3 regions of the Streptomyces sp. B6B3 genome follow, and region 2 is predicted to be linked to each of the others. Evidence: predicted binding sites of a transcription regulator. Region 2 holds the regulator's gene; each other region holds the start of a gene.
What was found. Region 2 encodes HrcA, which represses chaperone genes, less so after heat shock. Its sites were predicted from a motif close to TTNGCACTCNGNNNNNCNGAGTGCNAA; they were not measured.
Positions count from the first base shown of each region.

Region 1: a site for HrcA is predicted at 5,812-5,838, ahead of groES (co-chaperone GroES). Genes of this name have one in related genera too.
Region 3: a site for HrcA is predicted at 3,297-3,323, ahead of groL (chaperonin GroEL). Genes of this name have one in related genera too.

Region 1 covers NZ_JBDPLU010000020.1:105,484-115,107, reverse strand. Annotated here, with positions in the region: gene ABGB06_RS31425 (phosphotransferase) at 1-578, shown strand, start outside; gene ABGB06_RS31420 (amino acid racemase) at 708-1,475, opposite strand; gene ABGB06_RS31415 (XRE family transcriptional regulator) at 1,604-2,191, shown strand; gene ABGB06_RS31410 (serine hydrolase domain-containing protein) at 2,324-3,427, shown strand; gene ABGB06_RS31405 (class I SAM-dependent methyltransferase) at 3,452-4,639, opposite strand; gene ABGB06_RS31400 (polysaccharide deacetylase family protein) at 4,797-5,690, shown strand; gene groES (co-chaperone GroES) at 5,990-6,298, shown strand; gene groL (chaperonin GroEL) at 6,438-8,060, shown strand; gene ABGB06_RS31385 (ester cyclase) at 8,193-8,891, opposite strand; gene ABGB06_RS31380 (SDR family oxidoreductase) at 8,978-9,624, opposite strand, start outside.
Region 2 covers NZ_JBDPLU010000004.1:355,686-365,309, reverse strand. Annotated here, with positions in the region: gene ABGB06_RS11840 (AMP-binding protein) at 1-1,040, shown strand, start outside; gene hemW (radical SAM family heme chaperone HemW) at 1,457-2,689, opposite strand; gene ABGB06_RS11830 (hypothetical protein) at 2,769-3,059, shown strand; gene ABGB06_RS11825 (DUF3097 domain-containing protein) at 3,103-3,945, opposite strand; gene ABGB06_RS11820 (MBL fold metallo-hydrolase) at 3,979-4,764, opposite strand; gene hrcA (heat-inducible transcriptional repressor HrcA) at 4,950-5,966, shown strand; gene dnaJ (molecular chaperone DnaJ) at 5,967-7,097, shown strand; gene ABGB06_RS11805 (RsmE family RNA methyltransferase) at 7,127-8,086, shown strand; gene ABGB06_RS11800 (methionine/alanine import family NSS transporter small subunit) at 8,192-8,326, opposite strand; gene ABGB06_RS11795 (sodium-dependent transporter) at 8,326-9,624, opposite strand, start outside.
Region 3 covers NZ_JBDPLU010000003.1:233,222-242,845, reverse strand. Annotated here, with positions in the region: gene ABGB06_RS08765 (glucosyl-3-phosphoglycerate synthase) at 1-369, opposite strand, end outside; SAM riboswitch class I at 597-739, shown strand; gene thrC (threonine synthase) at 757-2,055, shown strand; gene ABGB06_RS08755 (MoaD/ThiS family protein) at 2,121-2,396, shown strand; gene ABGB06_RS08750 (cold-shock protein) at 2,808-3,011, shown strand; gene groL (chaperonin GroEL) at 3,485-5,113, shown strand; gene murQ (N-acetylmuramic acid 6-phosphate etherase) at 5,332-6,279, opposite strand; gene ABGB06_RS08735 (MurR/RpiR family transcriptional regulator) at 6,404-7,348, opposite strand; gene ABGB06_RS08730 (hypothetical protein) at 7,439-7,819, shown strand; gene ABGB06_RS08725 (DUF4031 domain-containing protein) at 7,819-8,142, shown strand; gene ABGB06_RS08720 (Cmx/CmrA family chloramphenicol efflux MFS transporter) at 8,172-9,392, shown strand; gene ABGB06_RS08715 (right-handed parallel beta-helix repeat-containing protein) at 9,547-9,624, opposite strand, start outside.

The sequences.
Region 1 (9,624 bases), on a different contig from region 2:
GACGGGAGATCCTCGACTACGTCGACGGCCACGTGCCCTGGCGGGACGACCTGCGGGCCGGCGTGCGCTCCGACGAGAGCCTCGTGCGGGTGGCCGAACTGGTCCGCGAGTTCCACGATCTCACCAGCCGCTCCGAGCTCGCCGGCGACCACGAGGTCGTCTGCCACAACGACCTGTCGCCCAGGAACACCGTCTATGCCGGAGGCGACGGCCGCTGGTACCCGGTGGCCTTCATCGACTGGGACATCGCGGCCCCCGGCGACCGAGCCCACGACGTGGCCCACGTCTGCTGGCAGTACCTCGACCTCGGGCCGGACGTGACCGACGTGCCCGACGCCGCCCGCCGGATCCGGCTGCTCTGCGACGCCTACGGCGCCCTGGACGACGAGCGTCGGCGTGGCATCGTCGACGTGATCCTGTGGTGGCAGGACCGCTGCTGGCGCGGCATCGAGGCGGCCGCCGAGCGCGGGGAGCCGGCTATGGTCCGGCTGCGCGACATCGGTGCCTCCCGCAGCGTCCGCGCGGCGCACGACTGGGTCGCCGCCCACCGCCAGAAGCTGTCGGCCGCCCTGGACTAGCCACCCTGGGCTGGCTCACCTGGGCTGGCAGCCCTGGATAAGCCGCCCTGGGCCGGCTCACCTGGGACGTCTGCCCTGGGCTGGCCGCCCTGGATAAGGCGCCCTGGTCCAGCCCGTCCCCGCCCCGATCTAGCGGGCGGGCGTGGCCACCGGGCCGCCGCGCCAGGTGGGGAGTGGCTCGTCGCCGAGGGCCGTGGCCAGGGCGGCGCGGGCCTGGAGCCGGGTGGAGTCCAGGACCGGCAGCGGTGACACCTTCGGCGTCACCAGGAGGGGTATCTCCGTGCACACCAGCGCCACCGCGTCGCACCCTCGGGCCGCCAGTCGCTCGATCACGCCCACGAACGCCGCGCGCGACTCCTCGGTGAACACGCCGTTGACCAGCTCGTCCATGATGACCCGGTGCACCAGCTCCCGGTCGGCGGCCGTCGGCACCTCCGTGGCTATGCCGCGATCGCCCAGCGCCCGGGGATACACCGCCCCCTCCGTCAGGGCCCCCTCCTTCAGGGCCGCCTCCGTCAGAAACCTGGTGCCCAGGATGCCCACCCGGCGGAGACCCTCCAGCGCGGCCCGGTCCGCGACCACCCCGGCTATGTGCAGCCCGGGGAGCGGGAGGTCGTCCCCTGGCTGGTCGAGCGCCAGATGCGCCGTGTTGTCGGGGCAGACGAAGAAGTCCGCACCGGCCCGGGCCAGCCGCTCGGCGCTCACCGCCAGCGTGGCCCGCACCGCCGCGTGGTCTCCCGCCTCCCACGCCGGCAGGCTGCGCCCGAACGCGATGTAGTCCAGCGTGATGTCCGGATACACGTGCCCGCCGAGTCGCCGCACGCCCTCCTGACAGAAGGTCAGGAACGACAGCGCCGCGCCCTCCGTGCTGTGCGCCAGGATGCCGAGATGCCTCACGGGATTCTCCCTCCTCGGCCATGAGCCTCTGTTCGTCTCAGCGAACATCCGTCCGTTATAGTGGACACCATTCCCGCATCGTTCGTCAAGTCGAACGAGCGGACTCTTACGGCGAACGATCGGAGGCCATGATGGCAGGCGGCCCCAACCCCGCGGCTCCCGCCGGTCCCGGCGACCTGACCGCGCGGATCGCCGCGGCGATCAGACGGGAGCGCGACCGCGCGGGCCTGTCGATGACCGAGGTGGCCCGCCGCGCCGGCCTGGCCAAGTCCACGCTCTCCCAGCTGGAGTCCGGCGCGGGGAATCCGAGCGTCGAGACGCTCTGGGCGCTGGGCGTCGCGCTGGAGGTGCCGTTCGCCCGGCTCGTCGACCCGCCCCGCCCCGCCGTGCGGGTGATACGCGCCGGCGAGGGCCCCGCCGCCCACTCCGAGCACGCGGACTACACGGCGGTCCTGCTCGCCGCCTGCCCGCCGCACGCCCGTCGCGACGTCTACCGGGTCACCGCCCAGCCGGGGGAGCCGCGACTCTCCGAGCCGCACCAGCCCGGCACCGTCGAGCACGTCGTCCTCAGCGGCGGTCGCGCGCTCGTCGGCCCCGCGGACGACCCGCCCGAGCTAGCCCCCGGCGACTATGTCAGCTATCCGGGCGACGCCCCGCACGTCTTCCGGGCGCTGGTTCCGGACACGACGGCGGTGGTCGTCATGGAGCACGGTTGAGGCGGCCGGGACCGGTTGGTCGGACCCGACTGGCCGAGGGCGGCCGGCAGATGGTTGCGTTTCGGTGATCGTCGCAGCTCTAGCCAGGCGGGCGATCGATGATCGACAATCGCCCGCAGGGAGGCAAAGCGCGTGTCGGAGTACATACCGCAGCAGGGGACCAGGTCGGAGTCGGGGCAGGAGTCGGAGCAGTCAGCGGGGCCGGACAGCCCGGGGGACGAGGTGCGCCGAACGCTGCGCGCGTTCCTCGACTCGATGGTCCCGGAGTACGGGCCCGGGCTCTTCGCGCTGGTCACCCAGGACGGTCGGGAGGTGTTCTCGGGCGCGGCCGGCACGGCCGACCTCGCGCGACCCCGAGCGATCTCGGAGGCCGACCGCTTCCGCGTGGGCAGCGTGACCAAGCCGTTCGTCGCGGCCTTGGTGCTGAAGCTGGTGGAGGACAACGCGCTGTCGCTGGACGACTCCGTGAAGCGCTGGTTGCCCGGCATCGTTCCCGGCGCGGACCGGATCACCGTCGAGCACCTGCTGCGCATGCGCTCGGGCATCCCGCACTACGTCCCCGCGCTGTTCGGGGATCCGCCGGACCCCTCCGTCTACGCGCGGTACCACACGCCCGAATCGCTGGTCACGCACGCCGTCGGCGCCGCCGGCTGGCAGGAGCCCGACGCCCGGCACGCCTACTCCAGCACCAACTACGTCCTGCTCGGCCTCATCGCCGAGCGGGCCACCGGTTGGCGGCTGCCCGCCCTGCTGTGGGAGCGCATCCTCAATCCGCTCGGGCTGCGCGACACCGACCTGCCCGAGGCCGACCCGCACCTGCGCGGCCCGCACGCCACCGGGTACGCGCGCGCCGCGCTCGGCGAGCCGTACGCGGACCTCACCGCCGCCAGCCCCTCCGAGTCGTGGGCGGCGGGCGGCCTCGTCTCGACGCCGCACGACGTGGCTCACTTCCTGGACACGCTGATGACCGGCGGGCTGCTCGACGAGAGCAGCTGGCGGGCCATGTCCGACACCCACCCCACGGGCGACCGCCGGGGCTACGGCATGGGGCTGATGCGCCTGGAGCTCCCGCGCGGCCACCACGCCTACGGCCACACCGGCGCCACCGCCGGCTTCAACTGCGTCGCGCTCCGCACCGACACCGGCCGCACCGTCGTCCTCTACCGCAACGCCCTCGACCTCACCAACCCCCTCCCGCTGCACACCCCCTTCGTCATGGAGGCCCTGACCAGCTGAGAAGGTCCGCGGCCCCCCGCCCGGCTACGCCGGCACGGGCTGGGCCAGGAGCATGGTCGGGGTGTCGGCGACGCGGGTGAGGATGATCGTGACCGATTTCGCTCCAGCGAGGCGGAGCTTGGCGCGCAGGGCCTCCGGGGTGACGGCGGAGCCGCGCTTCTTGATGGTGACGGTGCCGACGTCCCGCTCGCGCAGCAGCGCGCGGAGGCGCTTCACGTTGAACGGGAGCCGGTCGGTGATCTCGTACGCCCTGGCGAACGGCGTCGGGGGCGGCGGCTCGTCGGTGGTCAGATAGGCGATGGCCGGGTCGAGGAGCCGGGCGTTCAACGTCTCGGCGAGTTCGGCGACGAGGTGCGCGCGGATCACCGCGCCGTCCGGTTCGAGGAGGTAGCGCCCCGGCGGGCCGGTGGGCGCCTGCGGGCCGGCGCCGACGAGGGTGTGCGGGCCGGGCAGGACGGTGGCACGACGCGGGTGGTCGGGGTTGGTGCCGAACCACAGCACGGCCTCCTTCACCTCGCCCCGGTGCGACACCCATTCCGCCTCCGTGGCCTCGGCCGGGATCGCGGCGTGCGGCAGTCCCGGCGCCACCTTCAGCGCGGCGAGCGGGGCCAGGCCGGCGATCCGCACGGCCTCGGAGAGCGGCGGCGAGTACGCCTCCGGATCGAAGGTCCGGCCCCGGCCGCCGCGCCGCGCCGGGTCGAGGAACACCGCGTCGTGGCCGGCGAGCTCCGCGTCCGGAAGGTCGCCGATCGCCGCCTGGCGCACGGTGACGCGGTCGGCGAGGCCCAGGGCCGCCGCGTTGGCCTCGGCGACCGCGCAGGTCAACGGGTCGCGGTCGACGGCGAGCACCCGTAGCCCGGCCCTGGCCAGGGCGATGGCGTCGCCGCCGATGCCGCAGCAGAGGTCGGCCACGGTGCGCGCCCCGAGTGCCGCGATCCTCTCCGCGCGCCAGGCGGCCACCGGCGCGCGGGTGGCCTGCTCCACGCCGTCGGCGGTGAAGTACATCCGCTCGGCGTCGGAGCCGAACTTCGCCGCGGCGCGCTGCCGCAGCCGGGCCTGGCCGATGGCGGCCGAGACCACCTCCGCCGGATGGTCGCGGCGCAGCCGGGTGGCCGTGGTCAGCTCCTCGGCCGGAGTGAGCTCCCGCAACCCGGCCAGCAGGCCCGCGCCCGGCTCCGTGAGCAGCGCCCGGAAGACGTCGAGCGGGGGCACCGAGGACGGGGACGGGGAGGAGGGTGGGGAGGGAGACGACGAGGAGGATGCGGCCACACGGGTCATTCTCGCCGGACGCTCCGGGTCGGTGCGCGCGGCGGCGGCCCGGCGGCTGACACCCTCCCGAATTATGAGGATTTTCCTACAAGTAGGAAAATTGCCACGGACGTGCTGCGCGCTCGCCCTGGCGCTGCTGGCCCTGGCCTGCACGGCACCGGCCCGCCCGGGCGCCGACCCCGACCCCGCGCCCCCGCGGCCCGGTGAGCCGCCTCCGTCCGAGGGCGCGGACGCTCCCGGCGCCGCGAAACCCGGACGGTCGGGAGCCCGGGCTCCGACGGCCGGGACGAGCCGTGCCGACGTCGCGCGCCGTTGGGGCCTGGACCTGGTGCCGCTGCGTCCGCCCGCGCCTCCCGGGCCGGACGAGCGGGTGCCCCTGGTGGGCGCGGGTGGTCTCCCGCCGGTGTTCGTCAGCGTGCCCACCGAGGACCGGGTCGTCTTCCTCACCATCGACGACGGCTCCGAACACGACCCGCGTGTCCCGGACATGCTGCGGGAGCTGGAGATCCCGTTCACCGCGTTCCTCGCCGACCGGCTGGTCGACGGCGGGTACGACTACTTCCGGGAGGCGTACGAGCAGGGCGTGGCGATCCAGAACCACACCGTCGGCCACCCGGAGATGCCCCTGCTGTCCTACGCCGAGCAGCGTGCCGAGATCTGCCGCCAGCAGGAGGTGCTGGTGCGGGAGTTCGGCGAGCGCCCCACCCTCTTCCGGCCGCCCTACGGCGCCTATGACGCCGACACGCTCCGCGCGGCCGCGGCCTGCGGGGTGGACGGTGTGCCGCTGTGGACGCAGGAGGCGTTCTCCGACCGCGTCGAATGGGCCCGCCCCGACGGCAGGTTCCATCCGGGGGACATCATCCTCAGCCACTTCCGGGGCGAGGGCGACTGGGCGGGCGACGCGTCGGGGGACATGGTGGACATGCTGCGCCGGATCGTGGACGAGGTCACCGAACAGGGGTTCGCCATCGCCCGCCTGGAAGACTACGTGTGAGGCGACACGCCTCGGCTCTGCCCGGGGTTCCACGCGAGGTCGCGCCCGAGGTCGTGCCCGCACGCCCGGCGCGCGCCCTGCCGGCCGCGCCACGCCCGCACCACCACGCCGCGCCGGCCAGTTGGCACTCTGGTTGACTGAGTGCTAACCGCGGCATAGTCTCGACGCTGGCACTCTCCACAGGTGAGTGCCAGCAACGCGCGACGGGCGGATCCGGCACCCGCGACGACGGGTCCACCAGGTCGCCATTCATCCAGACACATTGACCCCGTGAGATCTCCGAAGGGGGAGGTCGGATCGTGACGACCGCCAGTTCCAAGGTTGCCATCAAGCCTCTTGAGGACCGCATCGTGGTCCAGCCGCTTGACGCCGAGCAGACCACGGCCTCCGGCCTGGTCATCCCGGACACCGCTAAGGAGAAGCCCCAGGAGGGCACCGTCCTGGCCGTGGGCCCGGGCCGCTTCGAGGACGGCAACCGTCTTCCGCTCGACGTGAAGGTCGGCGACATCGTGCTGTACAGCAAGTACGGCGGCACCGAGGTGAAGTACAACAACGAGGAGTACCTCGTTCTCTCGGCTCGCGACGTGCTCGCGATCATCGAGAAGTAGTTCGCTCGGCAGTTCGACCAGCGAGCACGGAACAAGCAGAAGCAGGCGAGACCCGAACCGCGCCCCGGGACCCCACGGATACCCGGGGCCGGGGCGCGGCTCATTGCGGCACTCATTGCGGAAGAGGACACGCAAACCCATGGCGAAGATCCTGAAATTCGACGAGGACGCGCGGCGCGCCCTCGAGCGTGGCGTCAACCAGCTCGCCGACGCGGTCAAGGTGACCATCGGCCCGCGCGGCCGCAACGTGGTCATCGACAAGAAGTTCGGCGCGCCCACCATCACCAACGACGGTGTCACCATCGCCCGCGAGGTCGAGGCGGAGGACCCGTACGAGAACCTGGGCGCCCAGCTGGTCAAGGAGGTGGCGACCAAGACCAACGACATCGCGGGCGACGGCACCACCACCGCCACCGTGCTGGCTCAGGCGCTGGTCCGCGAGGGCCTGCGGAACGTCGCCGCCGGCGCCTCCCCCTCCGGCCTGAAGCGGGGCATCGACGCCGCGGTCGCGGCCATGGCCGAGGACCTGCGCGGCAGCGCCCGGCCGATCGACTCCAAGGAGGACATCGCCGCCGTCGCCGCGCTGTCCGCCCAGGACAAGCAGGTCGGCGAGCTGATCGCCGAGGCCATGGACAAGGTCGGCAAGGACGGTGTGATCACCGTCGAGGAGGCCCAGACCTTCGGCCTCGAGCTCGACTTCACCGAGGGCATGGCCTTCGACAAGGGGTACCTCTCGCCCTACATGGTCACCGACCAGGAGCGCATGGAGGCCGTCCTCGAGGACCCCTACATCCTCATCCACCAGGGCAAGATCTCGTCCATCCAGGACCTGCTGCCGCTGCTGGAGAAGATCATGCAGTCCGGCTCCTCGAAGCCGCTGCTGATCATCGCCGAGGACGTCGAGGGCGAGGCGCTCTCCACCCTGGTCGTCAACAAGATCCGCGGCACGTTCAACTCCGCCGCCGTCAAGGCCCCCGGCTTCGGCGACCGCCGCAAGGCGATGCTCGGTGACATGGCCACCCTGACCGGCGGCACCGTGATCTCCGAGGAGGTCGGCCTCAAGCTCGACCAGGTCGGCCTGGAGGTGCTGGGCACCGCCCGCCGCGTGACCATCACCAAGGACGACACCACCATCGTCGACGGCGCCGGCAAGAGCGAGGACATCCAGGGCCGGGTGGCGCAGATCAAGGCCGAGATCGAGGCCACCGACTCCGACTGGGACCGCGAGAAGCTCCAGGAGCGCCTCGCGAAGCTGGCCGGCGGCGTGTGCGTGATCCGGGTCGGCGCCGCCACCGAGGTGGAGCTGAAGGAGAAGAAGCACCGCCTCGAGGACGCCATCTCGGCGACCCGCGCCGCGGTGGAGGAGGGCATCGTCCCCGGCGGCGGCGCCTCCCTGGTGCACTCCGCCCGGGTGCTCGCGGACGACCTCGGCAAGACCGGCGACGAGGCCACGGGCGTGGCGATCGTGCGCCGCGCCGCGGTCGAGCCGCTGCGCTGGATCGCCGAGAACGCGGGCCTCGAGGGCTACGTCATCACCTCGAAGGTGGCCGAGCTGGACAAGGGCGAGGGCTTCAACGCCGCCACCGGCACCTACGGCGACCTGGTGAAGGACGGCGTCATCGACCCGGTCAAGGTCACCCGTTCCGCGCTGGAGAACGCCGCCTCCATCGCCTCCCTGCTGCTCACCACCGAGACCCTGGTGGTGGAGAAGAAGGAAGAGGAGCCGGAGCAGGCCGCGGGCGGCCACGGCCACGCGCACTGACCCGCGCGCCGACGCGCCGCGCGGCGCGGCGGCGCGAGACGCGGACTCCGAGGGGCCCGTTCCGCCATCCGGCGGGGCGGGCCCCTTGCGTGTCGATCGCCGTCGTGTCGGTGGCCGTCGCCGGCTGTCCGGTCACACGGCGATCAGCCCCAACTGCTCCAGCAGGCCGTAGTTGTCCCAGTTCCAGTAGGACTCCGCGATCTTCCCCTCGCGGAACCGGTGGGTGGTGTGCCCGGTCAGCGTGATCCGCCGGCCGCTGGGCTCCAGCCCCTGGAACTCGCCCGAGTGCGTCCCGGTCAGCGTCCACCTGGTCGTCACCAGGTCGCCCTCGGCGATCTGGCTCTCGATGACGAACGTGGGCGCGAAGGCGCTCATGTACATGGTCGCCTCGTCCTTGAATCCCGCCAGGTCCAGCGGGTCCACGGTGTTGGCCGGATCGTGCGCCCGGTAGTCGGGGGTGACCAGGTCGTCCAACGCGTCGAGCGCCCGCGGCTCCCCGCCGAGCACCTCGAAGTAACGCCGCGCGGTCGACGTGTTCAGCTGGTCGTCCCGGAAAACGTCGAGGTTCGTGAAGCGCGGCGGCGCGTCGCACAGCGCCACCATCTCCTCGTAGATCCGGTCGGTCTCCGGCAGCTTGGAGTTCCGCATCGCCTCCTCGTAGGACGGGAACTCGACGATCTCCACGACGTGCGCGGGGTCGTCCAGGTCGCGCCCCACGATCGAGTGGGTCGCGGTCCGCTTCCCCTGGGTCAGCGAGGCCCAGTCGTCCATGAGTCGATTCAGTTCCTCGACCCGGTGCGTCGTGCAGTCGATCACCTGAACGAATGACATGGCGAGTCTTCCTCCGAACGGCGTAGTCGTGCGGTGTATGACTCTTCCAGAATAGTTCTTTTACGCCATTCGACCGATATGCCCGTTCACGACGTGGACGATCCGTCTCGCCGTGGGCCGTACCGGCGTCCGGCCCGGGAGGACAGGCCACCCAGCGCGCGCCGGGGGACCAGTCGGGCCGCGCCCATCAGCGTCTTGTAGCGGGCGTCCGGTATGCACACGGTGCGCCGGCGGGCCAGCGCCCTGAGCCCGGCGTCCACCACCCGGTCGGCGTCCAGCCACATCCACCCGGGGATGCTGTCGGTGCGCATTCCCGCGCGTTGGTGGAACTCGGTGCGCACGAATCCCGGGCACAGCGCGAGCAGTCGCACCCCGCTCCCCGCCAGGTCCCGGGCCGCACCCTCGGTGAACTGGACCACCCACGCCTTGGACGCTCCGTACGTGCCGCGTGGCAGGAAGGCCGCCACCGAGGCCACGTTCACCACCGAACCGCGGCCGCGCTCCCGCATCGGCCCGACCGCCGCGTGGGTCAGCCGCAGCACCGCCTCGCAGTGCACCTTCAGCATGCGCAGCTCGTCGGCCACCGGCACCTCGGGGAACCGGCCCTTGAGCGCGAAGCCGGCGTTGTTGACCAGCAGGTCCACGGGCCGGCCGGGGTCGGTCAGCCGGGCCTCGACCGCGGTGAGACCCTCGTCGGTGGACAGGTCGGCCACCAGCACGGCGGCCTCGATGC
Region 2 (9,624 bases):
TGCCGGTGGTGAGGCCCACCCGGATGTGCGGTGTGCCGCGGATCTTCGAGAAGGTCTACAACGGCGTCGCCATGAAGGCGAAGGCCGGCGGCGCGGCCAAGTTCCGGATCTTCACCTGGGCCGCCGGGGTGGCCCAGGAGTACGCCAGGACCGCCCAGGAGAACCACCGGCGCACCGGCACCCCCTCGGTGCCGTTCGGCCTCCGCGCGAAGCACGCGGTCGCCGACCGGCTGGTGTACGCCAAGCTGCGGGCGGCGTTCGGCGGCCGGATGGAGGGCTGCGTCTCCGGCTCGGCCGCGCTCACCCCGGACATCGGCTACTTCTTCTCCGGCGCCGGCATTCCCATCCTGGAGGGCTACGGCCTGACCGAGTCGGCCGCCGCGAGCTTCGTCAACCGCAAGGAGTCCTACCGCACCGGCACGGTCGGCAAGGCGCTGCCCGGCTGCGAGGTGCGGATCGCGGACGACGGCGAGATCATGCTGCGCGGCCCGGGGATCATGGACGGCTACCACGGCCTGCCCGAGCAGACGGCGGATGTGCTGGAGTCGGACGGCTGGTTCCACACCGGCGACATCGGCGAGCTGTCCGACGACGGCTACCTGCGCATCACCGACCGGAAGAAGGACCTTTTCAAGACCTCGGGCGGCAAGTACGTGGCGCCCAGCGAGGTGGAGGGCCAGTTCAAGGCGGTCTGCCCGTACGTCTCGACCATGGTGGTGATCGGCGCCGGCCGGCACTTCTGCTCCGCGCTGATCGCGCTCGACGAGCAGGCGATCACGGGCTGGGCGGACGAGAACGGCCTGGGCGGCCTGGACTACGCCGAGCTGATGGCCCACGAGCGCACCCGCCAGCTGATCGACGGGTACGTGGCGGAGCTCAACGCCGGGCTGCAGCGCTGGCAGACGATCAAGAAGTACCGGCTGCTGCCGCGCGACCTGGACGTCGAACACGGCGAGCTGACCCCGAGCCTCAAGCTCAAGCGCCCGGTGGTGGAGGCGGAGTACAGCACGCTGATCGACGAGATGTACGAGCCCGCGTGACCGCTTGCCGCGGGTTCTCCGGAGCCCGTGGCGCCCACGGCCGGGGCTGCGCCCCGGGCCCCGGCTCCGGGTCCGGCCGCCACCTGCGGCAGTCGCGCTGCCGCGGGGCCCGTGCCGGGCAGCGCCGCCCGGCACCCCTGGCCCGGCCGGCCGGCTGAGGGCCCCGGCCCGTGCGTCGTGCGTCTCCCGGGGCTCGGCCCCGGGCCTGCTGCGGCTGCGCCGGGTCTCGCGCCGTCGCGCGCAGGGCCGCGCCCCGCGCCGGCGCCCGGGTGCCTGGTGCGCGGCCCGGACCGGCGGCCGTTCGGCGTGTGTCCGGGGCTTCCCCCGGGTCGCTCCGCGGGCGGGCGGAGGGTTCGAGGGGGGCGGGGGCGGAGCCCACCGGGAAAGGGACGGGCGGGTGGCGGGAAGAAGCGCGGTCAGTCGACCAGGTCGCGGGTGAGGGCGTCGGCGAGGAGGCGGCCGCGGAGGGTGAGGGCCGCGCGGCCGTCGGCGTACGCGTCGGGGCGGAGCAGGCCGTCGGACAGCGCCCGCTCGGCCGCCGCCCGTCCGGCCGGGCGCAGCAGCGTCAGCGGGCAGCCCTCGGCCAGCCGCAGCTCCAGCAGCACCCGCTCCACCCGCCGGTCGTCCGCCGACAGCACCTCGCGGCCGGCGCCGGGGGAGCGGCCGGCGGCCAGCGCCGCCGCGTAACGGCCCGGGTGCTTCGCGTTCCACCAGCGGACGCCGCCGACGTGACTGTGCGCGCCGGGACCCGCGCCCCACCAGTCCGCGCCGGTCCAGTACAGCTCGTTGTGCCGGCAGCGGGCGGCCGGGGAGGCGGCCCAGTTGGAGATCTCGTACCAGGTCAGGCCCGCCTCGGACAGCCGCCGCTCGGCGATCAGGTAGCGGTCGGCGTGCACGTCGTCGTCGGTCGCCGGCACCTCGCCGCGCCGCACCCGCTGGGCGAGCCGGGTGCCGTCCTCGACGATCAGCGAGTACGCCGAGACGTGGTCGGGGCCGGCGCCGAGCGCCGCGTCCAGCGAGGCGTGCCAGTCCGCGTCGGTCTCGCCCGGGGTGCCGTAGATCAGGTCCAGGTTCACGTGGGCGAAGCCGGCGGCCCGCGCCTCGGCCACGCATGCCTCGGGCCGGCCCGGGGTGTGGGTGCGTTCCAGCACGTTCAGCACGTGCTGGCGGGCGCTCTGCATGCCGAACGAGATCCGGTTGAACCCGGTCTCCCGCAGCGCGGCCAGCGCGGCCGGGGTGACGGAGTCGGGGTTGGCCTCGACGGTGACCTCGGCGTCCGCCGCCAGCCCGAACTCCGCGCGGATCGCCGCCAGCATCCGCCCCAGATCGGCCGGCGGCAGCAGCGTCGGGGTGCCGCCGCCGACGAAGACGGTGGCGGCCGGGCGCGGGTCGTCCCCGAGCACCTTGCGGGCCAGCCTGATCTCCTCGGCCAGCACCTCCGCGTAGTTCTCCCGGGAGGCCAGCACGCCGCCGGAGCCGCGCAGCTCGCTCGTCGTGTAGGTGTTGAAGTCGCAGTACCCGCAGCGGGCGGCGCAGTACGGGACGTGCAGGTAGAAGGCGAGCGGGCGGTCCGCCGCACCGGCCAGCGCATGCGCCGGCAGCGCGCCGTCCTCGGGCACGGGCTCGCCATCGGGCTGAACGCTGGGCATACTCCTCATTGTCCGACACGCCGCCGAGGCCTCATGACGGCCGCGGCCCGCACACCACCGACAGGCCGGGGGAGGAGCAGTGCCCGACCATTCCGCGAGCCCCGACTTCCCCGACTTCCGCGTCTCCTTCACGGTGGAGGCGGCCGAGTCGGCGGACCGGATGGCCCCGCACCGCCGCGAGCTGCTCGACCGCGGCCTGGCGAACCTGGCCAGGGACCCGTACCACAAGGCCAGCGCGCCGGTCGGGACGCACGAGGACAACCGAAAGGCGCAGGTCGCGCCCGGCATCCTCATCGAGTACCTGATCGGGCACGGCCTGATGGTGGTGGCCGTGGTCACGGTCTTCGACGAGGATCTTTTCCTTGTGTGAGCAGAGCCTTGTGTGAGCAGAGCCTCGTCCCGCCGAACAGGGCCTAGGCCGGGCCCGCGGGGCCGCCGACCGTCACGTGGTCGATGAGGTGCTCCACGGGGCCGAGCAGCGCGGGCTCCAGGTCCCGGTAGTCGCGGACCCGGCCCAGGATGCGTCGCCAGGCGGCCGCCGTGTTCTCCGGCCAGCCCAGGGCCCGGCAGACGCCGGTCTTCCAGTCCTGGCCGCGTGGCACGGTGGGCCAGGCGGGGATGCCCACCGAGGCCGGTTTGACCGCCGCCCAGATGTCGACGAACGGGTGCCCCACCACCAGCACGTTCTCGTCCGTGACCTGCGCGGCGATCCGCGACTCCTTGGAGCCGGTCACCAGATGGTCCACCAGCACGCCCAGTCGCGCCTCCGGGCTGGGGCCGAACTCCCGCACGATCGCCGGGAGATCGTCGACGCCCTCCAGGTACTCCACGACCACGCCCTCGACCCGCAGGTCGTCGCCCCACACCCGTTCGACCAACTCGGCGTCGTGGCGGCCCTCGACGTAGATGCGCCCGGCGCGCGCCACGCGGGCGCGGGCGCCCGGCACCGCCAGCGACCCCGAGGCGGTCCGCGTCCGCCCCCCGTCGCCGCCCTGGGGCCGCGGCCGGACCAGGGTGACCGGCCTGCCCTCCAGCAGGAAGCCGCGCGGCACCAGCGGGAACACCCGGTGCCGGCCGAAGCGGTCCTCCAGGGTCACGGTCGGGCCCTCCGCCGTCTTCTCGCAGCGGATCACCGCCCCGCAGTAGCCGCTGGTGACCTCCTCGACCACCAGCCCCGGATCCGCCGCGACCTCGGGAACGGGCCGAGACCGCTTCCACGGCGGCGTCAGGTCGGGGTCGTACTGTCTGCTCCGCATGGGCCTATTCGATCAGCTGACGGTCCTGATCGGTCAACCCACGCCGAACCGCTCGGCGAGCTCCCGCCGCTGCGCGCGCACGAAGGCCGCGTCCACCACGGCGCCGTGCCCCGGCACGTAGCGCGCCGCCGGGCCGCCGAGCGCCAGCAGCCGGTCCAGGGCCGCCGGCCAGGCCTCGGGCCTGGCGTCGGGTCCGGCCTGCGGCTCGCCCGACTCCTCGACCAGGTCGCCGCAGAACACCACGGGCGGCGTGCCCGGCACCAGCACCGCCAGATCGTGCGGCGAGTGCGCGGCACCGAGCGGGACCAGCACCGCCCGGCGCCCGCCGCCCAGGTCGAGCGCCGTCTCGCCGGTCACGTCGGTGACCCGGAGCCCGGCGAGCGCGTCCGGCTTCGCGTCCCGCGGATCCAGGCCGTGCGCCAGCGCCTCGTCCACGACCGGCGCGTCCGCCAGGTACCGACCGAGCCCGGCCGACCCGTACACCTCGGCGCCGGGGAACGCCGCGACGCCCAGCACGTGGTCGAAATGCGGGTGGGTGAGCACCACCCGGCGCACCGGCGGGCCCAGCAGATCGCGCAGCCGGGCGGCGACCGCGGCCCCGGCCCGGCGGGACGGACCCGCGTCGACCAGCAGCGCCTCCCGGGCGCCGGCCACCGCGCCCACCGTCTCGTCCCAGCCCGGCAGCCGACAGCGCCACACCGCGGGAGCGACCTCTTCCCAGGTCTGCTCCGGGGTCTCCGCCCGGGTTTCCGAGCCGGCGCCGGCGACCCCGTCGGCGGACGCCTCCTCGGGCCCCTCGTCGCGCATGTCGCCTCGCATGACACGAGGTTACGTCAGGTGCGCTCGCGCCCTGCTGTGTCCGGCCCGGTCGCGGTACCGTCATTGCGTCACACTTTCCCTGGCCGTGCTACCCAGCCGTACACTGGGGCAGGGATTGGCACTCCGCGCGAATGAGTGCCAGGACGGCAGGCGGAAGAGCTCACGGCCGGACGGGAGGTGCGCGCATGCTCAGTGAACGCAGGCTCGAGGTTCTGCGGGCCATCGTCCAGGACTACGTCGGCACGGAGGAGCCGGTCGGCTCCAAGGCGTTGACCGAGCGGCACAACCTGCGCGTCTCCCCGGCCACGGTGCGCAACGACATGGCCGCCCTGGAGGAGGAGGGGTACATCGCCCAGCCGCACACGAGCGCCGGGCGGGTGCCGACCGACAAGGGGTACCGGCTCTTCGTGGACAAGCTGGCGGACGTCAAGCCGCTGTCCACCGCCGAGCGCCGCGCCATCCAGAACTTCCTGGCCGGCGCCCTGGACCTCGACGACGTGGTGGGCCGCACGGTCCGGCTGCTCGCGCAGCTGACCCGGCAGGTCGCCGTCGTGCAGTACCCGTCGCTGACCCGTTCCACGGTGCGGCACGCCGAGCTGCTGTCGCTCGCCCCGGCCCGGCTGATGCTGGTGCTGATCACCGACACGGGCCGGGTGGAGCAGCGCGTCATCGACTGCCCGGCGCCGATCGGCGAGATCTCGGTGGCCGAGCTCCGGGCCCGGCTGAACAGCCGGATCGCCGGTGAGCGGTTCACCGACGTGCCGCGCCTGGTGCAGGACCTGCCGGACTCGTTCGAGCCCGAGGAGCGGGCGACGGTCTCGACGGTGTTGTCCACCTTGCTGGAGACTCTGGTGGAGGAGACCGAGGAGCGGCTGATGATTGGCGGCACGGCCAACCTGACGCGATTCGGGCAGGACTTCCCGCTCACCATCCGACCGGTGCTGGAGGCACTGGAGGAGCACGTGGTGCTCCTGAAGCTGCTGGGGGAGGCGACGGACAGGGGCATGACGGTCCGCATCGGGCACGAGAACCCGCACGAGGGACTGACTTCCACGTCGGTCGTCTCCGTCGGCTACGGTTCGGGAGAAGAGGCGGTCGCGAAGCTGGGCGTGGTCGGACCGACCCGCATGGACTACCCGGGAACGATGGGAGCGGTGCGCGCAGTGGCACGGTACGTCGGACAGATCCTCGCGGAGAACTAGGTGGCGACGGACTACTACGCGGTCCTGGGTGTGCAGCGCGACGCCTCACAGGACGAGATCAAGAAGGCATTCCGGAGGCTCGCGCGCGAGCTGCACCCGGACGTCAACCCGGACCCGAAGACGCAGGAGCGCTTCAAGGAGATCAACACCGCCTACGAGGTGCTGTCCGATCCCCAGAAGAAGCAGATGTACGACCTCGGCGGCGACCCCATGGGCGCGGCCGGCGGACCCGGCCCCGGATTCGGCGCCGGCTTCGGGAACTTCTCGGACATCATGGACGCCTTCTTCGGCACGGCGGCGCAGCGCGGACCCAAGTCGCGCACCCGGCGTGGCCAGGACGCCATGATCCGGCTGGAGATCGACCTCAACGAGGCGACGTTCGGCAGCACCAAGGAGATCCAGGTCGACACCGCCACCGTGTGCAACACGTGCAACGGTGAGGGCGCGGCGCCCGGCACCTCGGCGCAGACCTGCGACATGTGCCGCGGTCGCGGCGAGGTCTCCCAGGTGACCCGCTCGTTCCTGGGCCAGGTCATGACCTCCCGGCCGTGCCCCCAGTGCCAGGGCTTCGGCACCGTGGTGCCCAACCCGTGCCCGGAGTGCGCGGGCGACGGCCGGGTGCGGACCCGGCGCACGCTGACGGTGAAGATCCCGGCCGGTGTGGACAACGGCACGCGCATCCAGCTCGCCGGCGAGGGCGAGGTCGGCCCGGGCGGCGGACCCGCGGGCGATCTCTACGTGGAGATCAGGGAGACCCCGCATCCGGTCTTCCAGCGCCGCGGCGACGACCTGCACTGCACGGTCACCATCCCCATGACGGCCGCCTCGCTGGGCACCAAGGTGCCGCTGGAGACGCTGGACGGCATGGAGGAGGTGGACATCAGGCCGGGCACCCAGTCGGGCCAGTCCATCCCGCTGCACGGCCGCGGCGTCACGCACCTCAGGAGCAACGGGCGGGGCGACCTGGTGGTGCACGTGGAGGTGCAGACGCCGGGCAAGCTCGACCCGGAGCAGGAGGAGCTGCTGCGCCGGCTGGCGAAGCTGCGCGGCGAGGAGCGGCCCACCGGCCAGTTCCAGCCCGGGCAGCAGGGGCTGTTCTCCCGGCTCAAGGACGCCTTCAACGGCCGCTAGGCCGTCGGGGAAGCGGGAGAGACACATCCGTGGCGACGGCGCCTGTCTTCGTTGTCGACTCGCTGAACGGCGCGCGCGCCGGCGGCGCGTTCGGCCTGGACGGACCTGAGGGCCGGCACGCGGTCGCCGTGCGGCGGCTGCGGGCCGGCGAGGGGATCGTGCTCACGGACGGCGCGGGCACCGGCGTCGCCGGCACGGTGGCGGCGATCGAGGACCGGGACCGGCTGTCGGTCGCGGTGGACCGGGTCTGGCACGAGCCGCCGCCCCGGCCGTGGCTCACCGTGGTGCAGGCGCTGCCCAAGGGCGACCGCGGCGAGCTGGCCGTGGAGACGATGACCGAGACCGGGGTGGACGCGATCGTGCCCTGGTCGGCGGCCCGCTGCGTCACCCAGTGGCGCGGCGAGCGCGGCGCCAGGGCGCTCGGCCGGTGGCGCGCGACCGCCCGCGAGGCGGGCAAACAGGCGCGCCGCGTGCGCTTCCCGCGCGTCACGGACGCCCACACCACCGCACAGCTGGTCCGGGCCCTGACGGCACCGACACCGCCCTTCGGCGCCGCGTGGCCCGACCGCGGCCCCACCGTCACGGACGCCCCGGCGTTCGCACCGCACACCTCGCCGGAGCGCCCGGCCGCGTCAGCGGATGCCACGCCCGGCCGCCCCGGGACGGCGGATGCCGCATCCGCCCGCCCCGGAACCGGGGACGCCGCGTCCAGCCGCGCCGAGACGGCGGTCGCCTCCCCCGGTCCGGCCGGCAAGGCCTTCGTGCTGCACGAGGCGGCCACGGAGCCGCTGGCCACCGCGCCGCTGCCGGCGGAGGGCGGGATCACCCTGATCGTCGGCCCGGAGGGCGGCGTCACCGACGAGGAGCTGGCGGCGTTCACCGAGGCCGGGGCCCGCCCGTTCCGGCTCGGCCCCACCGTGCTCCGCACCTCCACCGCCGGCACGGCCGCCGCCGCGGTGATCCTTTCCCGCACCGGCCGCTGGAACTAGCCCCCCGACCGGCAGACCCGCCCCGCCCGTGCCCTTCTGGTACCGGGCCGCGCCTGGCCGACTTCGGGCCGGTGCGACGGGGCCCCGCCGCACCGGCCGCCGGAGTCAGCCGGCCGGCGGGCTGCCCGGGCCCGGCGGCGGCTCCTCCGTGTGCCGGGTGAGCCGCAGGATCGCCACCATCAGGCCGCCCCAGACGATGCCGATGGCGATGATCATCATCACGATGGCCGATGCGGACATCACAGGCTCCTCTCCGGCGCGCCCTCGGGTTCCTCGTGGTTGGTGGCCGTGGGGGTCCTGCGCCACCGGACCAGGCTCAGCAGCACGCCGCCGGCCAGCGCGGCGCCGGCCACGGCCCAGCCGGACCAGAGCAGGAAGGACGTGTCGTAGCCCTCGTAGTTCTGGTCGAACTCGTCGATCAGGCTGTCCACCATCATCCAGCCCAGCACCAACGGGGTGACGATGCCGAGGCAGATCCGCCACCACACGCCCAGGCCGATCGCGGAGGTGGAGTCCGCCTCGCGCTGGAGCATCGGAAGCCTCCTCAGCACCCAGCTCACGGTGATCACCAGGACCAGGGCGGCGAGCACGATGCCGTACTGGTTGATGAAGTGGTCGGAGACGTCCAGGAAGTACACGCCGCTGTCGGTCGAGTACAGCAGGGTGGAGACCACGGCGATCGCGCCGCCGACGCCGAGCACCGCCGCGTTCCGGCTCAGCCCGGTGCGGTCCTCCACCGCCGAGACCACCACCTGCACGATGCTGATCAGCGAGGTCAGCCCGGCGATCACCAGCGAGGCGAAGAACAGCACGCCGAACAGCGCGCCGGCCGGCATCTCCGAGATGATCTGCGGGAACGCCACGAACGCCAGCCCGACGCCGCTGTCGGTGACCTCGCCCACCTCGACCCCGGCCTGGCCCGCCATGAAGCCCAGCGTGGCGAAGACCGCGATGCCCGCGAGGATCTCGAAGGAGCTGTTGGCGAAGCCCGCGACCATCGCGGAACCGCTGAGGTCGGAACGCCGGTGCAGATAGGAGGCGTAGGTGATCATGATGCCGAAGCCGACCGACAGCGAGAAGAAGATCTGACCGTAGGCGGCCACCCACACGCTGCCCTCGCCCAGCGCGCCCCAGTCGGGCCGGAAGAGCGCGTCCAGGCCCTCGGCCGCGCCGTTCAGGGTGAGCGCCCGGACCGCGAGCACCACGAAGAACGCCACCAGCAGCGGGATGAAGAACTTGTTGGCTCGCTCGATGCCGCGGCGAACCCCGGCGATGAGGATCAGCAACACGACCACCCAGATGCCGAGCAACGGCCAGGCGACGCCCGGCACGAAGGTGGAGACGTCGCCGGGCGTCTCGGCGGCCTGCAGGAAGTCCTCGAAGAAGAAGCCCTCCGGGCCGCCGGCGTGGTCCTCCCACGCCTGGTCGAGCGAGAAGCCCATGTACCGCACCGCCCAGGCCAACACGGCGGCGTAGTAGACGGCGATGACGACGCAGATCGTCACCTGCCACCAGCCGATCACCTCGGTCGGGCGGGA
Region 3 (9,624 bases), on a different contig from region 2:
CTCCCCGCTGGCGGCGAGCAGCGAGCGCCAGAGCACCTCGCCCTTGCCGGGGACCGTGGGGACCCGTGGCAGGATCTCGTCGCGGTGGACCACCTTGGCGCCCGCCGCGGCGGCCACCTCGGAGGTGCGGTCGGTGGAGCCGGAGTCCACCACCATCAGTTCGTCGATCAGTGGCACGTGCTCCATCAGGTCGCGCCGGAGCGTTTCCACGATGGCGCCGACGGTCGCCTCCTCGTTCAGCGCGGGGAGGATCACGCTGACACTGCCCGCCGAACCCGCCGCCCGCTTCGCGGCCAGCAACTGCGGCAGTGAGCGGTCAGCGGCGTCCCAGGACCGGCGACGTAGCCACTCCTCAGCCTCTTCCAGCACGAATGTCGCTCCTGTTCGCGTTCGGCCATGTTTTAACCCGTATGGCCGTATCTGCCCCTTCCTGGCGGAGTCCGAACCCGTCGGCTCCATTTTTTTCCCGGATCCCGCCCCAGAGCCCCGCCGCGTCTCGCGGATCGGACGGCCCGGGCCATTGTGCGGGCCGTCCGTTACAGTCTCGGACAGTGCAGGTGTCCTCCGCATATCAGGCCCTGCCGACAACCGCATACCGCTCATCCAGAGGGGCAGAGGGAACGGCCCGTTGAAGCCCCGGCAACCCTTCCGCCGGTTCTCGTGACACCTCCGCGAGGCTCCCGGTGGGGAAGGTGCCAATTCCGTCCTGTGGCGAGAGCCGTCACAGGGAAGATGAGGAGAAGGGCCTCGCTACCCATGTCTGTGCTTTCGACGCACACCCAGACCACCGCCTCCCAGGCCACGGCCGTCGACCTCGGTCCCGCCGTCGCGCTCTCCTGCCGAGAGTGTGGAGAGCGCTTTCCGCTCAGCCCCGAGTTCGCCTGCCGGTCCTGTTTCGGGCCGCTGGTGATCGCCTACGAGCTCCCCGACGGCGACCCCGAGGCGCTGCGCGCCCGGATCGAGGCGGGGCCGCAGAGCATCTGGCGTTACGCCCCGCTGCTGCCCGTGCCCGCCACGGTCGCCGAGCGACCGAACCTGAACCCGGGCTGCACCCCGCTGGTGCGGGCCGACCGGCTCGCGGCCGAGCTCGGCGTGACCGGCGAGCTGTACGTCAAGGACGACTCGGCCAACCCCACCCACTCCTTCAAGGACCGCGTCGTGGCCTGCGCCGTCGAGGCGGCCCGCGCCTTCGGCTTCACCACGCTGTCCTGCTCCTCCACCGGAAACCTGGCCGGCGCGGTGGGCGCCGCCGCCGCCCGCGCGGGACTGCGCTCCTGCGTCTTCATCCCGGAGGGCCTGGAGCAGGGCAAGGTCGTGATGGCCGCGGTCTACGGCGGCGAGGTGGTGGCGATCGACGGCACGTACGACGACGTCAACCGCTTCTGCAGCGAGCTGATCGGCGACCCGGCGGGCGAGGGCTGGGGCTTCGTGAACGTGAACCTCCGCCCGTACTACTCGGAGGGCTCCAAGACCCTGGCCTTCGAGATCTGCGAGAAGCTCGGCTGGCGGCTGCCCGACCAGCTGGTCATCCCGATCGCCTCGGGCTCGCAGCTGACGAAGATCGACAAGGGACTCAGGGAGCTGGTCGCGGTCGGACTGGTCGAGGACCGTCCCTACCGGATCTTCGGCGCGCAGGCCACCGGCTGCTCGCCGGTCGCCCAGGCGTTCCGCGCCGGTTACGACGTGGTGCGTCCGGTCCGTCCCGACACCATCGCCAAGTCGCTGGCCATCGGGAACCCGGCGGACGGCCCCTACGTGCTGGACATCGCGCGGCGCACCGGGGGCGCCGTGGAGGACGTCTCGGACGAGCAGATCGTGGACGCCATCACGCTGCTGGCCCGCACCGAGGGCATCTTCGCCGAGACCGCCGGCGGCGTGACGCTCGGCGTCACCAGGGAGCTCATCGAGGCGGGCACGCTGGACCCGAGCCTCACCACGGTCGTGCTGAACACCGGCGACGGCCTGAAGACCCTGGACGCCGTGGCCCCCGTCGCCGGGCCGACCGCCACCATTCCGCCCAGCCTCGACGCGTTCCGCGCCGCGGGCCTCGGCTGACCCCGCCCCTGACCGCGTCCCGGCAAGTGGCTCACGGCAAGTGACTCACGGAGAGTGAAGATCGCATGAGCGTTACCGTCCGTATCCCGACCATCCTGCGCAGCTACACCGGCGGACAGGCGGAGGTGACCGCCGCCGGCGGCACGGTCGGCGAGGTGCTCGCCGACCTCGAGAAGCAGCACCAGGGCATCGGCGCCCGGGTGCTGGACGACCAGGGTCGGCTGCGCCGTTTCGTGAACGTCTACGTGAACGACGACGACGTCCGGTTCGAGCAGGGCCTGGACACCCCCACGCCGGACGGCGTCGGCGTGTCGATCATCCCCGCGGTCGCCGGCGGCTGACCTCCGCCCCCTCCACCTGGCCCGCTCCGCCCCGAGGCGCGACCTCGGGGCGGAGCCACGTTCCCGGGGAGATACAGTGATCCCACGGACAATGGCCGCCACTCGCATATGAATTCACGACACATCGGGCTGGAAAGCGGCTGAAAATCGTCGCACCAATTGTCTGATTGGCGCGGTTGGGCCGTGGAAAAACGTTCAACTTTCAGCTACTATGCGGCGTTTGCCCGTTCTGGCTCGTCTCAATTTCTCCTCCGTATGACCTGTTGCACTGGGCGTACGTCCAGATACATTCAGCGGCGGTCGAGCGTTCCGGCGCACACCCCCAATCGCCCGGGGGTGAGGTCTGCGAAGTGTGACCCGGGTCCGCGAAGTGCGGTCTCGTGAAAGGGCCGGCAATAGGGGAGTTAGGAAATGGCTCAGGGCACCGTCAAGTGGTTCAACGCGGAGAAGGGATACGGCTTCATCGCGGTCGACGGTGGTGCGGACGTGTTCGTCCACTACAGCGCGATCCAGATGGACGGCTACCGCACCCTGGAAGAGGGACAGCGGGTGGAGTTCGAGATCTCGCAGGGACAGAAGGGTCCACAGGCCGACATGGTCCGCGTCACCGCCTAACGCCGACCGCACCGCAACCTTCACAGGCCCCGCACCCGGCCCACCACCGGGCGCGGGGCCTCATGCGCGCTTCGCCCTCCGGGCAGGTCCGCCGCGACGCCCCCTGCCCTGACCACGCCCTGACCACCCCTCAGTGCCAGTCCGCCGGTAGGGCCCTCCGCTCCCCCTCGGCTGCGCCTGGGGGTGCCCCCAACTGACCACCGCCCCTCATCGGCCACCCTTCGGGTGGGCTTGCGCCCTCCGCGTCCCCGACCACCGCCCCTCATCGGCCACCCTTCGGGTGGGCTTGCACTCATGGGGGTCGAGTGCTAATCATGGGCGTTAGCACTCTGAGGGTGAGAGTGACAGCAAGGACCGGTTCGGTGAGGTCCGTGGCCGGGCGGTGCAGGGTACCGCCGGGGCGTGGGCCGTCCGTCGCGGGCGCCATCGCGGTCCGGAGCAATCCACCCCCGTATATGGGAGGACCACTTCACATGGCCAAGATCATCGCGTTCGACGAGGAGGCGCGGCGGGGCCTTGAGCGCGGGATGAACCAGCTCGCCGACGCCGTCAAGGTCACGCTGGGCCCCAAGGGCCGGAACGTCGTGCTGGAGAAGAAGTGGGGCGCCCCCACGATCACCAACGACGGCGTGTCCATCGCCAAGGAGATCGAGCTCGAGGACTCCTACGAGAAGATCGGCGCGGAGCTGGTCAAGGAGGTCGCGAAGAAGACCGACGACGTCGCGGGTGACGGCACCACCACCGCGACCGTGCTGGCGCAGGCGCTGGTCCGCGAGGGCCTGCGGAACGTCGCCGCCGGCGCCAACCCGATGGCGCTGAAGCGCGGCATCGAGGCGGCCGTGGAGCACGTCTCCGAGGCCCTGCTGCAGCAGGCCAAGGAGGTCGAGACCAAGGAGCAGATCGCCTCCACCGCCTCCATCTCCGCGGGCGACACCCAGATCGGCGAGCTGATCGCCGAGGCCATGGACAAGGTCGGCAAGGAAGGCGTCATCACGGTCGAGGAGTCGCAGACCTTCGGCCTGGAGCTTGAGCTCACCGAGGGCATGCGCTTCGACAAGGGCTACATCTCGGCCTACTTCGCCACCGACATGGAGCGCATGGAGGCGGAGCTCGAGGACCCCTACATCCTCATCGTCAACTCCAAGATCGGCGCGGTGAAGGACCTGCTGCCGCTGCTGGAGAAGGTCATGCAGTCCGGCAAGCCGCTGCTGATCATCGCCGAGGACGTCGAGGGCGAGGCCCTGTCCACCCTGGTGGTCAACAAGATCCGCGGCACCTTCAAGTCCGTCGCCGTCAAGGCCCCGGGCTTCGGTGACCGTCGCAAGGCCATGCTGGGCGACATCGCCATCCTCACCGGCGGTCAGGTCATCTCCGAGGAGGTCGGCCTGAAGCTGGAGAACGCCACCCTCGACCTGCTGGGCCGCGCCCGCAAGGTGGTCATCACCAAGGACGAGACCACCATCGTCGACGGTGCCGGCTCCAGCGAGCAGGTGCAGGGCCGGGTCAACCAGATCCGCGCCGAGATCGAGAACTCCGACTCGGACTACGACCGGGAGAAGCTCCAGGAGCGGCTCGCCAAGCTGGCCGGCGGCGTGGCCGTCATCAAGGCCGGCGCCGCCACCGAGGTGGAGCTGAAGGAGCGCAAGCACCGCATCGAGGACGCCGTGCGCAACGCCAAGGCGGCCGTCGAGGAGGGCATCGTCGCCGGTGGTGGCGTGGCCCTGCTGCAGGCCTCCACCGTCTTCGAGAAGCTGGACCTGGAGGGCGACGAGGCCACCGGCGCCGCCGCCGTCAAGCTGGCGCTCGAGGCCCCGCTGAAGCAGATCGCGGTCAACGCCGGTCTCGAGGGCGGCGTCGTGGCGGAGAAGGTGCGCAACCTGCCGGCCGGTCAGGGCCTGAACGCCGCGACCGGGGAGTACGTGGACATGCTGGCTTCAGGCATCATCGACCCGGCCAAGGTGACCCGCTCCGCGCTGCAGAACGCGGCCTCCATCGCGGCCCTGTTCCTCACCACCGAGGCGGTCATCGCCGACAAGCCGGAGAAGGCCGCGGCCGGTGCCGGCGACGCGGCGGGCGGCATGGGCGGTGGCATGGACTTCTGAGTCCACGCCACACGGCCGACCGTACGACCGTACGCACGCCGACGAGGGCGGCCAGGGCCCCGATCCTGCGTGCCTTGCGCATGAGTGTCTCCTTTCACTGTGGATGCACCGTGGGTGCGAGACACCCGGAGGATTCACCCTCCCGCGCCGGCAATAAGCATAAAATCGGAAAATTCAACCGCAACTGGGCAGCGGTTTCACCCGGTCGGGTAGGGCGGTCAGCCGCTCGCGGACGCGGTGCGCGCCGCGGTCAGCGCGGCGCGCAGGTGGCCGCCGGACTCCGCGAGCAGGCGGTCGGCGGTGGCCGCGTTCACGTCGCCGAGGATGATGAGGATGGCGTTCTTCACCTCGCCGCCGGTCGCGGCCAGCGCCCCCTCGATGGCGTCGTCGGACGCGCCCGTGGCGAGCTGCACGATGCGGCGGGACCGGGCGCGGAGCTTCTCGTTCGACGCGCGCACGTCCACCATCAGGTTCCCGTAGGTCTTGCCGAGCCTGATCATGCTGATGGTGGAGATCATGTTGAGCACCAGCTTCTGCGCGGTGCCGGCCTTCAGTCGGGTCGAGCCGGTGATCAGCTCGGGCCCCACCACGATCTCGATGCCGTGCTCCGCCGCGGCGGCCAGCGGCGAGTCGGCGTTGCAGGACAGCCCGATCGTCAACGCGCCCCTGGCGCGCGCGTGCTCCACCGCGCCGACCGCGTACGGCGTGCGCCCCGAGGCCGAGATGCCGACCACCACGTCGTCCGGGCCGACGCCCTGCCGATCCAGGTCGGCCGCGGCCAGCTCGCGGCTGTCCTCGGCGCCCTCCACGGCCGTCACCATGGCGTCGGGACCCCCGGCGATCAGCCCGACGACCTCCTTGGGATCGGTGTTGAACGTCGGCGGGCACTCGCTGGCGTCCAGCACCCCGAGCCGCCCGGCGGTGCCCGCGCCCAGGTAGAGGAGCCGTCCGCCGCGGGCCATCCGCTCCGCCGCCGCGTCGATGGCGGCGGCGATCCGGGGCAGCTGCCGGGTCACGGCCGCCGGCACCCCGGAGTCCTCCTCGTTCATCGCCCGCGCGATGTCGAGCGTGGAGCGCTGGTCGATCTCGGCCAGCTCGGGTCGGTACGCCTCGGTGGTCAGCGCGTCGAGCTCGGTCTGCAACTCACCGTAAGGGCTGGTGGACATCGTGGCGCGGCTCTCCGTGGGGGACGGCGGTGTCGGGGGTGGCTCAGGTGCTCGGGCCACTCGAGTGCTCGGGTGACTCGAATGAGGTGGGTGGAGCGTGCGGCGCCGGCGCGCCGAGGGCGGGTCAGCGCCCCCGGGGCGTGTGGCGGTGCGCCAGGGCCTCGTAGCTGGCGTGCAGGGCGGGCGCCGCCGACTCGTAGGTCCGCTGCGCCACGCCGATGAACAGGCAGTCCACCACCAGCAGCTGGCTGGTGCGGCTGGACATCGCCGCCGGCCGCAGCTCGCTCTCCCGCGCGGTGGAGGTGGTCAGCACGTGGTCCGCGTACTGCGTCACCTCGCCGTCCGGGCGGCCGGTGAGGGCCACGGTGGTGGCGCCGTGGTCGAAGGCGACCTGGAGCGGTTCGATGACGTCCACCGTGCGTCCCGAGTGGGTGATGGCGATGGCGACGTCCCCCGCGCGCAGCTGCACCGCGTTCGTCACGGCCAGGTGCGGGTCGGAGTGCGCGTGCGCGATCAGGCCGATCCGCAGCAGCTTCTGGGCCAGGTCCTGGGCCACCAGGGAGGAGGCGCCGATGCCGTACACGTCCACCCGCCGGGCGCTGGCCAGCGCGCTGACCGCCGCCTCCAGCTGGGCCAGGTCCAGGGCCCCCGCCGTGTCCGCCAGGGTCTGGCGCTCGTCCTGCGCCAGCTTGGCCACGACGTCCCGCAGCGGATCGTCCACGGATATGTCGGCGGTCACCGCGGGTGCGGCGCCGGACGCCTGCTGCGCCGCCAGCCCCGCCAGCGCGAGCCGGAGGTCCCGGTAGCCGGGGTAGCCGAGCAGCCGGGCGGTGCGGACGACGGTGGCCTCGCTGGTGCCGGTGCGCTCGGCGAGGCCGGTGACGGTGAGCGCGGCGCAGCCGGCCGGGTCACCGGCGACGGTCTCCGCCACGCGCTGCATGGAACGGGTCATGGAGGGCGCCATGGTGCGGACCTTGGCGGCCAGCGCACCGGGCTCGGGAGGCGTGGGCCGGGGCGCCACGGGCACGGGTCGGGCGCGGGCCCCTCGCCGCACGAAATTTTCCTTCATCGCGTTCCTCACGGGTGAAACGTATTTTCGGTCCGTTGCTTCGTCAACCCCCAGGGGAGTAATTCGTACAAGTCTGGTCCAATGGTGGTCATGGAGCAGGGATCTTCGGCGAATCCTTCGGAAGCCGCCATACACCGGGGTCGGGCCCTGGTACTGGCCGATCTGGCGGCCGAGGGGGTGGCCGGACCGCGGGAGGTCTCCCTGCTGGAACAGGCCGTCGCGCACCGTCGTTGGTGGACCGACCAGTGGCCGGCCGGCGCCGGCTTCGTGCCGGGACTGCTCGCCCAGGACGTCCAGGACGCGATGCTGGAGCAGGTCGGGCGCTGGCCGGTCTGCCCGCTGTGCGCCCCGGAGCCCGGCGGCGAGCCGCACTCCCTGGACATGCAGCCGGAGTTGGGCGAGGACCCGCGCTGGGTGTGCGGCGCCACTGGGCGCACCGTGGCCCCGTTGGGCGGACTGGCCGACGCCTGATGACCGTGTACATAGACCCGCCCACCTGGCCCGGGCACGGCCGGATGTGGTCACATCTGGTCAGCGACGACTCGTTCGCCGAACTGCACGCGTTCGCCGCCCGGCTCGGCACCCCGCGCCGCGCGTTCTCCCGTGACCACTACGACCTGCCCGCCGAGCGCTACGCGGACGCGGTGCGGCTGGGCGCGATCGAGGTCGGCAGCAAGGAACTCGTGCACCGCCTGGTCACCGCCGGGCTGCGGCGGAGGGCCGGCGGACGCGGGGCGCGGCCGGCGGACTCGGCGGGTTCGGCGGACTCCCGGAAGGGGGGTGGTGCGGCGTGACCCGCCCGACCCCCGCGGCGCGGCGGCGGCTGCCGCTCGCCGTGTACGTGCTCGGCGCCGCCGTCTTCGCGCTCGGCACCTCGGAGTTCATGCTGGCCGGGCTGCTGCCCGAGGTCTCCGACGATCTGGACGTGTCGATCCCCACCGCGGGCCTGCTGATCTCGGCGTTCGCCATCGGCATGATCATCGGCGCCCCGCTGCTGGCCGCCGCCACCCAGCGGCTGCCGCGCCGGCAGACGCTGCTCTGGCTGCTCGCCGTCTTCGGCGTCGGGCACGTGGTGGGGGCGATCGCCCCCGGCTACGGCGTGCTCTTCGCCTGCCGGGTGGTGAGCGCCCTGGCGTGCGCCGGCTTCTGGGCGGTCGGCGCGGCCGTCGCGATCTCGCTCGTGCCGAGCGGCGCCAGGGCGCGGGCCATGGCCGTGATGCTCGGCGGGCTCAGCATCGCCAACATCGCGGGCGTGCCCGGCGGCGCGCTGCTCGGCCAGCACCTCGGCTGGCGCTCCGCGTTCTGGGCGGTCGCGCTGCTGACCGCAGTCGGCTTCCTCGGGGTGGTGTTCCTCGTGCCGCGCGCCACCGACACACCCAGCGTGCGCCCGCCGCGGCTGCGCGCCGAGGCGCGGATCCTCACGGACCGGCAGGTGTGGCTGGCGATCGTCACCATCGCGCTCTTCGCCGCCGGCACGATGTGCTTCTTCTCCTACCTCGCCCCGCTGCTCACCGACGTCTCCGGGCTCGGCGAACGCTGGGTGCCGGTGGTGCTCGTGCTCTACGGGGTCGGCGCGCTGGTCGGCACCATCACCGGCGGGCGGCTGGCCGACGCGCACCTGTTCGGCACGCTGTACGCGGGCTTCACCGCCGGCACCGGGGTCCTGGTGCTGATCGCGCTGACCGTGCACACGCCGACCGCGGTCGTCGTGGGCTCGGCGCTGCTCGGCATGGCGGCGTTCGTCGCCTCGCCCGGCCTCAACGCCCGGATGTTCAACCTCGCCGGCGGCACCGCGCCCACCCTGGCCGGTGCCACCGTCACCTCCGCGTTCAACACCGGCAACGCGCTCGGGCCGTGGATCGGCGGCGTGGTGATCGACACCGGGCTCGGCTACGTGTGGACCGCCTGGGCCGGCGCCGTGCTGGTCGCCGGCGCCATCGTCACCACCGCCCTCCAGGCCCGCGGCGCCAGCCGTTCCCGGGTGGTCCGTGCCGCCGAGGAGGCGCTTCCCGCGCCCGTCACCCACGACCGCGAGGGGCGCTGACCCCCCGGGCCCTGCGGGCCCGCGGGCACCTCCCGCCTCGCCGGCCGGCCAGGGCCGTCGCACGTGCCGACCGGCGTGCGGCCGGCGGCGTTCGACGCCTCCGCGCGCCGGCGTGGACCGGGGGGTGCCGCCCGGGCCTCGCGGGTCCGGGCGGTCAGCGGCCGGTGTCCCAGCGGCCCGGGCGTGGGCCGGCGTTGGTCAGGACGTCCGCGCAGCCGGCGTCGGCGCGGCA